3 regions of the Saccharopolyspora sp. NPDC045839 genome follow, and region 1 is predicted to be linked to each of the others. Evidence: riboswitches for the same ligand, from Rfam matches in the RefSeq annotation. Region 1 holds a riboswitch; each other region holds the start of a gene.
What was found. Region 1 has a riboswitch for glycine ahead of gcvT (glycine cleavage system aminomethyltransferase GcvT). Riboswitches for the same ligand answer to the same signal wherever they lie in the genome.

Region 1 (3,265 bases):
CACCGCCGAGTTGAACTTCTTCGCGAACTCCGTGTCCGCCGACAGGATCACGCCACCGCGCGGACCGCCGAGCGTCTTGTGCGTGGTGGTGGTGACGACGTGGGCGTGCGGCACCGGGCTCGGGTGCAGTCCGGCGGCCACCAGGCCGGCGAAGTGCGCCATGTCGACCATGAGGTAGGCGCCGACCTCGTCGGCGATCTCCCGGAACCGCTTGAAGTCCAGCTGCCGCGGGTACGCCGACCAGCCGGCGATGATCATCTGCGGCTTGTTCTCCCGCGCCAGCTTGGCGACCTCGTCCATGTCGACGCGGTGGTCGTCCTCGCGCACGTGGTACGGCACCACGTTGTAGAGCTTGCCGGAGAAGTTGATCCGCATGCCGTGGGTCAGGTGACCGCCGTGCGCCAGGTCCAGGCCCATGATCGTGTCACCCGGCTTGAGCAACGCGAACATCGCCGCCGCGTTGGCCTGCGCGCCCGAGTGCGGCTGCACGTTGGCGAAGGACGCGCCGAAGAGCTCCTTGACCCGGTCGATGGCCAGCTGCTCGATGACGTCGACGTGCTCGCAGCCGCCGTAGTAGCGGCGGCCCGGGTAGCCCTCGGCGTACTTGTTGGTCAGCACCGAGCCCTGCGCCTCGAGGACGGCCTGCGGTGCGAAGTTCTCCGAGGCGATCATCTCCAGCGTGCTCTGCTGGCGGTTGAGTTCGGCGCCGACCGCCGCCGCCACCTCGGGGTCCACCGCGGCCAGCTGGTCGTTGAACAGGTCCGGTGTCGACATGGTGTTGCCTCCTGTGTATTTCTCTTCAGGCATTGCGGCGGTAGAACGGCAGCTCGACGACCTGCACCGCGACGGTCTTGCCGCGGATGTCGACCTGCAGCTGCGTGCCGGGTTCGCTGTGGTCGCGGTCCACGTAGGCCATCCCGATCGGGTGGCCGAGGGTCGGGGAGGGGGCGCCGCTGGTCACGACGCCGATCTCGGCGCCGTCGGCGTCCAGCACGCGGTAGCCGTGCCGGGGCGCCCGGCGCTGCTCGGTGCTCAAGCCGACCAGCGTGCGCTCGGTGGGCTTCTCGGCCGCGGCGGCCAGCGCGTCCTTGCCGACGAAGTCGCCGGCCTTGTCCAGCTTGACCACCCGGCCGAGGTTGGCGTGGAAGGGCGTGAGCTCGGCGGACAGCTCGTTGCCGTACAGCGGCATGCCGGCCTCCAGCCGCAGCGTGTCGCGGCAGGACAGCCCGGTGGGCTGCAGGCCGTGCTCGGCGCCGGACTCGGTCAGCGCCTGCCAGACCGCCTCGGCGTCGCCGGGCGCGGTGAACAGCTCGAAGCCGTCCTCGCCGGTGTAACCGGTGCGCGCCAGCAGCACGTCCTTGCCCGCGACCCGGCTGCGGTAGCCCGCGTAGTACTTGACCTCGGCGAGGTCGGTGTCGGTCAGCGGCGCGAGGATCGCGACCGCGTTCGGGCCCTGCACCGCGATCAGCGCGTAGTCGTCGGAGACGTCCTGGTGCTCGGCGTCGAAGCCGCCGATGCGCTCGGCCAGCTCGGCGGAGACCACGGCGGCGTTCGCCGCGTTGGCCACCACCAGGAACTCCTCGTCGCCGAGCCGGTAGACGATCAGGTCGTCGAGCACGCCGCCGGCCGCGTTGCAGATCATCGTGTAGCGGGCGCGGCCGGGCTTGATCGCGGACGCGTTGGCGACCAGCGCGTAGTCCAGCGCCTCGGCGGCCTGCGGCCCGCTGATCCGGATCTCACCCATGTGGGTCAGGTCGAACAGGCCGGCGCCGGTGCGCACCGCGTTGTGCTCGGCGGTGTCGCCCGAGTAGCGCAGCGGCATCCGCCAGCCGGCGAATTCGGTGAACGTCGCCCCGAGGGCTTCGTGCACGTGGTGCAAGGGCGTCTGTCGTGGCGACGACATGGTGAGACTCCTCCTGGTGGGCGCCGGTCGGCAGTCGAGGGCCGGTCAGCTCACTGAGCCCAACCTTATCGGGGACGCCTCGACCTCGACCTGCGCGGGCTTGCGCTGGTCGGGCGGTCTCCCCGGAGTCATTGGCCTGAGAGTTTCGCCGCCCGCGAGGGGGCGGCTTGCACCGTGGGCGAGAAGCGGGCGCTCCTGCTTTTCTCCGTGTTCGCCTGGTGCCGTGCGGTGCCGGTGCCTGAGAGTTTGCTGGGGAGAATTGCTCCTTCGGCGCTCCGGTCCCGGAACGGGCCGGAGTCTCTCCCGCACGACGTCGTGGGCGCGGTATTCGGTTGTGTGAACGCCGACGCTACGAACCGACGTGACCCACGTCAACCGGGCGGGTGAGTGATCTCAGGCGCTGAGCTCGCGGTACTGCTTCTCCAGGCCGTCGACGAGGGCGGCCAGGGCGAGCTCGAAGCTGTCGGCGTCGATCTCCGCCGCGTGCTCGCGGAGCAGGTGGGCCCTGTTCAGGTGCGGGAAGCGGTCGCCGTAGAGCGCCGCGTCGTCCGGGAAGCCGCCGCTGAAGGAGCCCATCGCCGAGCCCACCACCAGGTACTTCGTCGAGGCGCCGATCATCGTGGCGTAGCGCTGCGGCCAGCCCGCCCTGGTCAGGCCGCCGTGCACCGCGTCCGCCTGGCGCAGCGCGTTCTCCCGGCGGGCCGGGCCGTAGGCCAGGAACGGGACCAGGTTCGGGTGGGCGATCAGGGCGGCCCGGTAGGAGCGCGCCCAGGTGCGCAGGCCGGTCTTCCAGTCCGCGTCGAAGCCGGCGACGTCCACTGCGGTTATCACGTCGTCGGCGATCTCGTTCAGCAGCTCGTCCTTGGTCGACACGTGGTTGTACAGCGACGCCGCGCGAACGCCGAGCCGTTCGGCCAGCCGCCGCATGGACAGCGCTTCGAGGCCGTCGGCGTCGATGATCTCCAGGCCGATCCGCCGGATGCGCTCCGGCGACAGCCGGGGGGTGGTCGGTCTGGGCACGTCTTCTCCTCGTCGGATCCCTTGCGGCGGTCGCCGGGACCGTCTTAGGCTGCCACAAAACTAACGCCGTTAGTTAGCTGGCCGCAGGAAAGGATCCGGCGATGGTCGACTTCTCGCTGTCCGACACAGAACGCGACATCCGCGACTGGGTGCGCAACTTCGTCCAGCGCGAACTGGTGCCGCTGGAACAGGAGGTGCTGCGCCGCGAGCGCGCCGGGGAACGCGGCCTGACCAAGGACGAGCAGCGGGAACTGCAGGACAAGGCGAAGCAGGCCGGGTTCTGGGGCGTGCAGACGCCCGAGGAGTACGGCGGCATGGGCCTGTCGGCGGTGATGACGGCGC
Region 2 (3,265 bases), on a different contig from region 1:
CGCACCGGCCATCCGGCTGAGCACCACCAGGTGCCAGTTGTCCTCGTACACCGCCACCCGGTCGCGCAGCTGGCCGGTGCGCAGCAGGCCGACCAGCTCATCGGCCTGCGCGCGCGACTGGGGCAGGTCGGCGACCGCCACCGCATTGCCCACCGCGATCAGCGGGCGGGGCGAAGCGTCGTGGGACACGAGCGCTTCCCGCAGGTCCGGCCAGCCGCCCGCGCCCGCCCGGTCCGGCACCAGGGCGTAGAGCATGGTGCCGATCTCGGTGACCAGCGGGCGCCGCCCGATCCCGCGCGTGATCCACTCCCACATCGCCAGCCGGTGCCCCTCCGCGGGCCCGGCGGACGACGGCATTTCGATCGCGACGACCCGATGCGCCTCGTTGGGCACCGCCAGCTCGTTCACGGCCACCCGCCAGCCCTCGCCGCCCTCCAGCAGCAGCCGCACCTGCTCGGCGGACCGGCGGCGCTCCGCGTCCGCCACCGCCCGCCACCGCAGCAGTTGCAGCGCGACCAGCGGCGCGGTGTCGGCGAACGCGGTGGAGCGCTCCTCGGAGACCTCGCCGGGCACCACGGCCCACATCGAGCCGAGCAGCTCGCCGCCCATCCGGATCGGCACCACCAGGCGGGGCAGGGTGCCGTCCTGCTGGGCGGGCACGAAGATCGCCGAACTGCCCTTGCTGAGCTGGCGGAACGTGCCGCGGGCCCGGAACTTGGCGAGTACCTCGTCGGGCTGCTTCCGGCCCATGATCGTCGAGACCCGCGCCGGGTCGGTCAGGTCCTGCCGGGCGGAGTAGGCCAGGACCTGGGAGTGCGCGTCCTCGATCGTGACCGGCGCGTCCACCACGTCGGCGACCGCGTCGGCGAGGCGGAACAGATCGCCGACCCCGGTGCCGCGCGCGTCGGCCTCCTCGATGCCGGTCCCGGCCAGCGCCGCCCGGATCAGCCACACCAACTGCGCCCAGCCGGCACCCGGCCGGACCTCCACCAACGCCACCCCGGCTTCCGCGGCCGCCGCGGCCACCGCGTCGTCCGCCGAGATCGGCGGCTTGAGCAGCACCGCTGCCGCGCCCTGCGCGCCGCAAGCCCTCGCCAGCCGCGTCGCCTGCTCGCGATCCGCGACCGCCACGCCCAGCACGAGGTCGCCGCCAGCCGCGGTCGGCGGCTCATCGGGTTCGGCGATGACGACGTCCCCCACGCAGACCGTCGGCTCCGGGCTGACCACGGTGCGCAGCAGTGTGGGGCCGACCCGTTCGACCAGCGCCCGGATGTCCAGCATCACCGGCCTCCTGAGTGCTTCGGGCCGCCGCCGGTCAGTGGGGGAGGGCATTGACACCAGGGCTGGCCCGTTTATCGTTGCTGAGCACATCGACAATCGCATACCGGCCGTCGACCCCGTGCGGGAGAGACCCTGGGGGCTCACACCGAGCCGTCAGGGCGCCGAAGGAGCAAGACTCCCCACAAACTCTCAGGCACCCATGACCGTTCGGGCGAGGCAACTCTGGAAAGCGCGCGTCATCCCTGACGCTCCACCCACGGTGCAAGCCGCGAGAAGCCGCGGCGAAGCTCTCAGGTTCCGAAACAGAGGGGGAGGCCCAGCCCCGCTCGGGCATCCGTGCCCCCGAAAGCCTTGGAGCCTCCCACCATGTCCCTGCCTGCGAACCTGCGCTACACCGAAGAGCACGAGTGGATCGAGGACCGCGACGAGCTGGTCCGGATCGGCATCACCCAGCACGCCGCGGACGCGCTCGGCGACATCGTCTTCGTGCAGCTGCCCGAGGTGGGGGAGCAGATCGAGTCGGGCCAGGCCTGCGGCGAGCTGGAGTCCACGAAGTCCGTCAGCGACCTGTTCGCGCCGGTCACCGGCGAGGTCGTGGCGATCAACGAGTCCGTCGTGGACGATCCGGCGCTGGTCAACTCCGAGCCCTACGGCGAGGGCTGGCTGCTGGAGGTGCGCACCTCCGACACCAGTGCTCTGCTCACCGCCGAGCAGTACGCCGCGGTGATCGCGGAGTAGCGGGGAATAGGAGAGGGAGGAGACGGTCAATGGCGATCAGCGTCTTCGACCTGTTCTCGGTCGGTATCGGGCCGTCCAGTTCGCACACGGTCGGCCCGATGCGCGCGGCCCGGCTGTTCGTGCAGCGGTTGCACGGCGAGGGCCGGTTGTCGCAGGTCAAGCGAATCAAGGCGGAACTGTTCGGGTCGCTCGGCGCGACCGGGCACGGGCACGGCAGCCCGAAGGCGGTGCTGCTCGGCCTCGAGGGGCACAGCCCGGAGACCGTCGACCCGGCGGCAGTGGAGGGCCGGGTCGCCGAGATCCGGGAGACCGGGCGGCTGCGGCTCGACGGTGTGCAGGAGATCCGGTTCACCGTGGACCGCGACCTGGTGATGCACCGGCGCAAGTCGCTGCCGCTGCACCCCAACGGGATGCGGTTCACCGCGACCGGCACCGACGGGGTCGAGCTCGAGAGCGCGGTCTACTACTCGGTCGGCGGCGGTTTCGTCGTCGACGAGGACGCCACCGGCACCGATCGGATCAAGCCCGACGCGACCGCGGTGCGCTACCCGTTCCGGACCGGCGCGGAACTGCTCGCCCGCACCGAGGAGTCCGGGCTGCCGATCAGCGGCGTCATGCTGGCCAACGAGCTGTCCTGGCGCGGCGAGGACGCCGTGCACAAGGAGCTGCTGGACATCTGGCAGGTCATGCGCGAATGCGTGGACAACGGATGCCGGAACTCCGGGGAACTGCCCGGCGGGCTCAAGGTCCGGCGGCGGGCGGCGGAGCTGGCCGCCTCGCTGACCGAGCACGACGATGCGCTGGAGTGGGTGACCCTCTTCGCGCTCGCGGTGAACGAGGAGAACGCGGCCGGCGGGCGCGTGGTGACCGCGCCGACCAACGGAGCGGCCGGGATCGTCCCCGCGGTGCTGCACTACTACATGCGGTTCGTGCCGGGTGCCGACGACGTCGGCGTGGTGCGCTTCCTGCTCGTGGCCGGTGCGGTCGGCGTGCTGTTCAAGGAGAACGCGTCGATCTCCGGTGCAGAGGTCGGCTGCCAGGGCGAGGTCGGGTCCGCGTGCTCGATGGCGGCCGCCGGGCTCGCCGAGGTGCTCGGCGGGACCCCGAGCCAGGTGGAGAACGCCGCGGAGATCGCGATGGAGCACAACCTCGGGCTCACCTGCGACCCGATCGGCGGTCTCGTGCAGATCCCGTGCATCGAGCGCAACGCGGTCGCGTCGGTGAAGGCGATCACGGCGGCGCGGAT
Region 3 (3,265 bases), on a different contig from region 1:
GGTGCGCTCCAGCGCCGCGGGCAGCGCGTCCGGCGTCTCGATGTCGAGCTCGTCGGCGTCACCGCCGGTGACGCCGAAGGCCTGCCACACCGTCGCCAGGTGCGCCCGCGTGGTGGTCTCGTCGCAGCTGATGCCGACGTGGTCGGCGTCCACGCGGCGGAGGTTGATGCCGCCCCGGCGGGCCGTGGCGACGATGTCGTCGGCCTTGCCCGGCACCTTCGCGACGATCGTGTCGAAGAACTCCCGGTGCAGCACCTCGACGCCGCCGCGACGCAGCTGCTCGGCGAGCACCGCCGCCATCCGGTGCGCGCGGGTCGCGATCGACCGCAGCCCGGCCGGGCCGTGGTAGACCGCGTACATCGAGGCCACGACGGCCAGCAGCACCTGCGCGGTGCAGATGTTGCTGGTGGCCTTCTCGCGGCGGATGTGCTGTTCGCGGGTCTGCAGCGCCAGCCGGTAGGCCTGGTTGCCGTCGGCGTCGACGCTCACGCCGACCAACCGCCCCGGCAGCTGCCGTTCGAAGCCCTTGGCCACGGCCATGAACCCGGCGTGCGGGCCGCCGAAGCCCATCGGCACGCCGAACCGCTGGGTGCTGCCGACCACCACGTCCGCGCCGATCTCGCCGGGCGAGCGCAGCAGCGTCAGCGCCAGCAGGTCGGCCGCGACGACGACCTTCGCGCCGCGCCGGTGGACCTCCGCGATGATCTCCTCGTGGTCCCGCACCGCGCCGGAAGCGCCCGGGTAGGACAGCAGCACGCCGAAGAACTCGCCGTCCGGCAACGCCTGCGCACCCGCGGCGAGGTCGGCGACGACGACCTCGATGCCCAGCGGCTCCGCGCGGGTCTCGATCACCGCGATGGTCTGGGGCAGCGTGTCGGCGTCCACCACGAACCGCGGCGACTTCGACCGGCCCGCGCGGCGCACCAGCGTCATGCCCTCGGCCGCGGCGGTGGACTCGTCGAGCATCGACGAGTTGGCCACCGGCACCCCGGCCAGGTCGGCCACCATCGTCTGGAAGTTCAGCAGCGCTTCGAGCCGGCCCTGCGAGATCTCCGGCTGGTACGGCGTGTAGGCCGTGTACCAGGCGGGGCTCTCCAGCACGTTGCGCAGGATCACCGGCGGCGTGACCGTGCCGTAGTAGCCGAGCCCGATCATCTCGGTGTGCGGGCGACAGCGGCGGGCCAGCTCGCGCAGCTCGGCCAGCGCCTCGGACTCGGTGGCCGGCTCCGGCAGCGCCAGCTGCAGGTCGCCTTCCCGGATCGTGTCCGGCACGGCGTTCTGCCCCAGCTCCTCCAGCGAGCCGACGCCGATCACGTCGAGCATGCGCGCGAGCTCGGCCGGCATCGGGCCGACGTGCCGGTCGGCGAACGGCGTGCCGTGCTCCAGGGCGGCCAGGGGAATGCGGTCGTGGGTCACGTCGGTCATCGCCAAACCTCAATCGTCGCGGCGGCAAAAGGGCGGCAGGCAGCCGAAGCTGCCCTGCTCTCCCCCTCTGTCACTGTCCGCGAAGCGAACGCCTGAGAGCTTCACCCGGGAACCGGGCTTGCACCGTCGGCGGGGTGCACCACGGTCGTGGTGCGCCCTCTTTCCAGAGGTATCTCGCCCGTGCGGTCCAGGTGGCCTGAGAGGTTGTCGGGGAGGGTTGCTCCTTCGGCGCCGACCGCGGCCTAGGCCGGGCCGGACTCTCCCGCACGGGGTCGGCGATGTGCCGCAGCTTACCCGATCAGGGGGTCCGAGCGGACCAGCGATGTCACCGGCCGCACACCACCCGGGTGGGTCCGGTCGGCTCAGCCGGTCTCGGCCTGCCGGTCGCGCCGCCGGCGGGACAGCTCGTCGTCCATCGGGACCAGCTCCGCGCCGTCGGCCCGTTCCGCCGGGAAGTCGTGGATCGTGCCGCTGATCTCGCGCATCGCCCCGCTGACGGCGATGCCGAACACCCCTTGGCCACCCTGCAACAGGTCGACCACCTCCTCGGCAGAGGTGCACTCGTAGACCGTCGTCCCGTCGCTGAACAGCGTCAGCCTGGCCAGGTCCTGCACGCCCCGGTTGCGCAGGTGTTCCACCGCGACCCGGATGTTGTGCAGCGACACCCCGGTGTCCAGCAGTCGCTTGACCACCTTGAGCACCAGGATGTCCTTGAACGAGTACAGCCGCTGCGAGCCGGAGCCGGCGGCGCCGCGGATGGACGGGCCTACCAGCTTGGTGCGCGCCCAGTAGTCCAACTGGCGGTAGGTGATGCCGGCGATCTGGCAGGCGGCCGGACCCCGGTAGCCGACCAGTTCGTCCGGCAGCGAGGCATCGGGGAACAGCTCGCCCTGCTCCACGGCAGCATCCCGGTTGGACGCTTCCTCGACCACGCCTGCCTCCCCTCGTCCGGCACGAAGCCGACGACGATCACCAGCTCCCGGACCATCGCGGTCCGAGGCCGCGAACACCGCCCAGCGGCCGAATCACACCGGGGCAATTCGCGTAAGTTCGACGGTATGCCTGCCCCGCGGGGAGGTCAACGCGACGCGCGGGGCACCCGGACGACCCGGCCCCCGCCTGCTCGCGCAGACGGGGGCCGGGCTGTGTCGTCGGTCGATCGGCGGGCTCAGGTGTCGGCGCCGCGGAAGTCCTCCGGGGAGACGGAGTCCAGGAACTCGCGGAACTTCTCCACCTCGTCCTCCTGCTCGTCCGGGATGATCAGCCCCGCCTCGTCCAGCACCGATTCGTCGGCGTGGATGGGCACCCCGATGCGCAGCGCCAGCGCCACCGAGTCGCTCGGCCGCGCGGAGACCCGCACATCCCCGTCGAACACCAGCTCGGCGAAGAAGGTGCCGTCCTGCAGGTCGGTGATCCGCACCTGTTCCAGGTCGCGCCCGAGGGCGCCGATGACGTCCTTCAACAGGTCGTGGGTAAGGGGTCTCTGCGGCCGCACACCCTGCTGCTCCAGCGCGATGGCGGTCGCCTCGACCGAGCCGATCCAGATCGGCAGGTAACGCTCGCCGTGCGCCTCGCGCAACAGCAGAATCGGCTGGTTTGCTGGTAGTTCAACTCGCACGCCGACGACGCGCATCTCGCTGCTCATCGTCACATCGCCTCCTCCAGCGCGCCGAAGCGTGACATCCCCGTCGAGGATCGCGCACCGACGCCTCCGACGCTACCCGCGTTGCGGCGGACACGCCCATCCCTTTAGCGGTCTGGTCGACCACCGAATCCGCGGCCTTCCTGCCGGTGCATCTGGTCCGAACCGCTGGCTGAGCTCTTCATCGAGCATTACCAG

Region 2: linked by a shared signal. The riboswitch ahead of gcvH (glycine cleavage system protein GcvH) and the one ahead of gcvT (glycine cleavage system aminomethyltransferase GcvT) in region 1 are both predicted to bind glycine.
Region 3: linked by a shared signal. The riboswitch ahead of gcvP (aminomethyl-transferring glycine dehydrogenase) and the one ahead of gcvT (glycine cleavage system aminomethyltransferase GcvT) in region 1 are both predicted to bind glycine.

Annotation. Positions count from the first base shown of each region.
Region 1 is NZ_JBWKKH010000029.1:5,865-9,129, forward strand. It holds gene glyA (serine hydroxymethyltransferase) at 1-774, opposite strand, end outside; gene gcvT (glycine cleavage system aminomethyltransferase GcvT) at 800-1,903, opposite strand; glycine riboswitch at 2,019-2,119, opposite strand; glycine riboswitch at 2,120-2,219, opposite strand; gene AC07EQ_RS31695 (TetR/AcrR family transcriptional regulator) at 2,297-2,923, opposite strand; gene AC07EQ_RS31700 (acyl-CoA dehydrogenase family protein) at 3,025-3,265, shown strand, end outside.
Region 2 is NZ_JBWKKH010000016.1:130,388-133,652, reverse strand. It holds gene AC07EQ_RS22830 (PucR family transcriptional regulator) at 1-1,281, opposite strand, end outside; glycine riboswitch at 1,393-1,497, shown strand; glycine riboswitch at 1,498-1,597, shown strand; gene gcvH (glycine cleavage system protein GcvH) at 1,648-2,019, shown strand; gene AC07EQ_RS22820 (L-serine ammonia-lyase) at 2,049-3,265, shown strand, end outside.
Region 3 is NZ_JBWKKH010000017.1:115,784-119,048, forward strand. It holds gene gcvP (aminomethyl-transferring glycine dehydrogenase) at 1-1,425, opposite strand, end outside; glycine riboswitch at 1,599-1,700, opposite strand; gene AC07EQ_RS23655 (MerR family transcriptional regulator) at 1,788-2,357, opposite strand; gene AC07EQ_RS23660 (bifunctional nuclease family protein) at 2,594-3,070, opposite strand.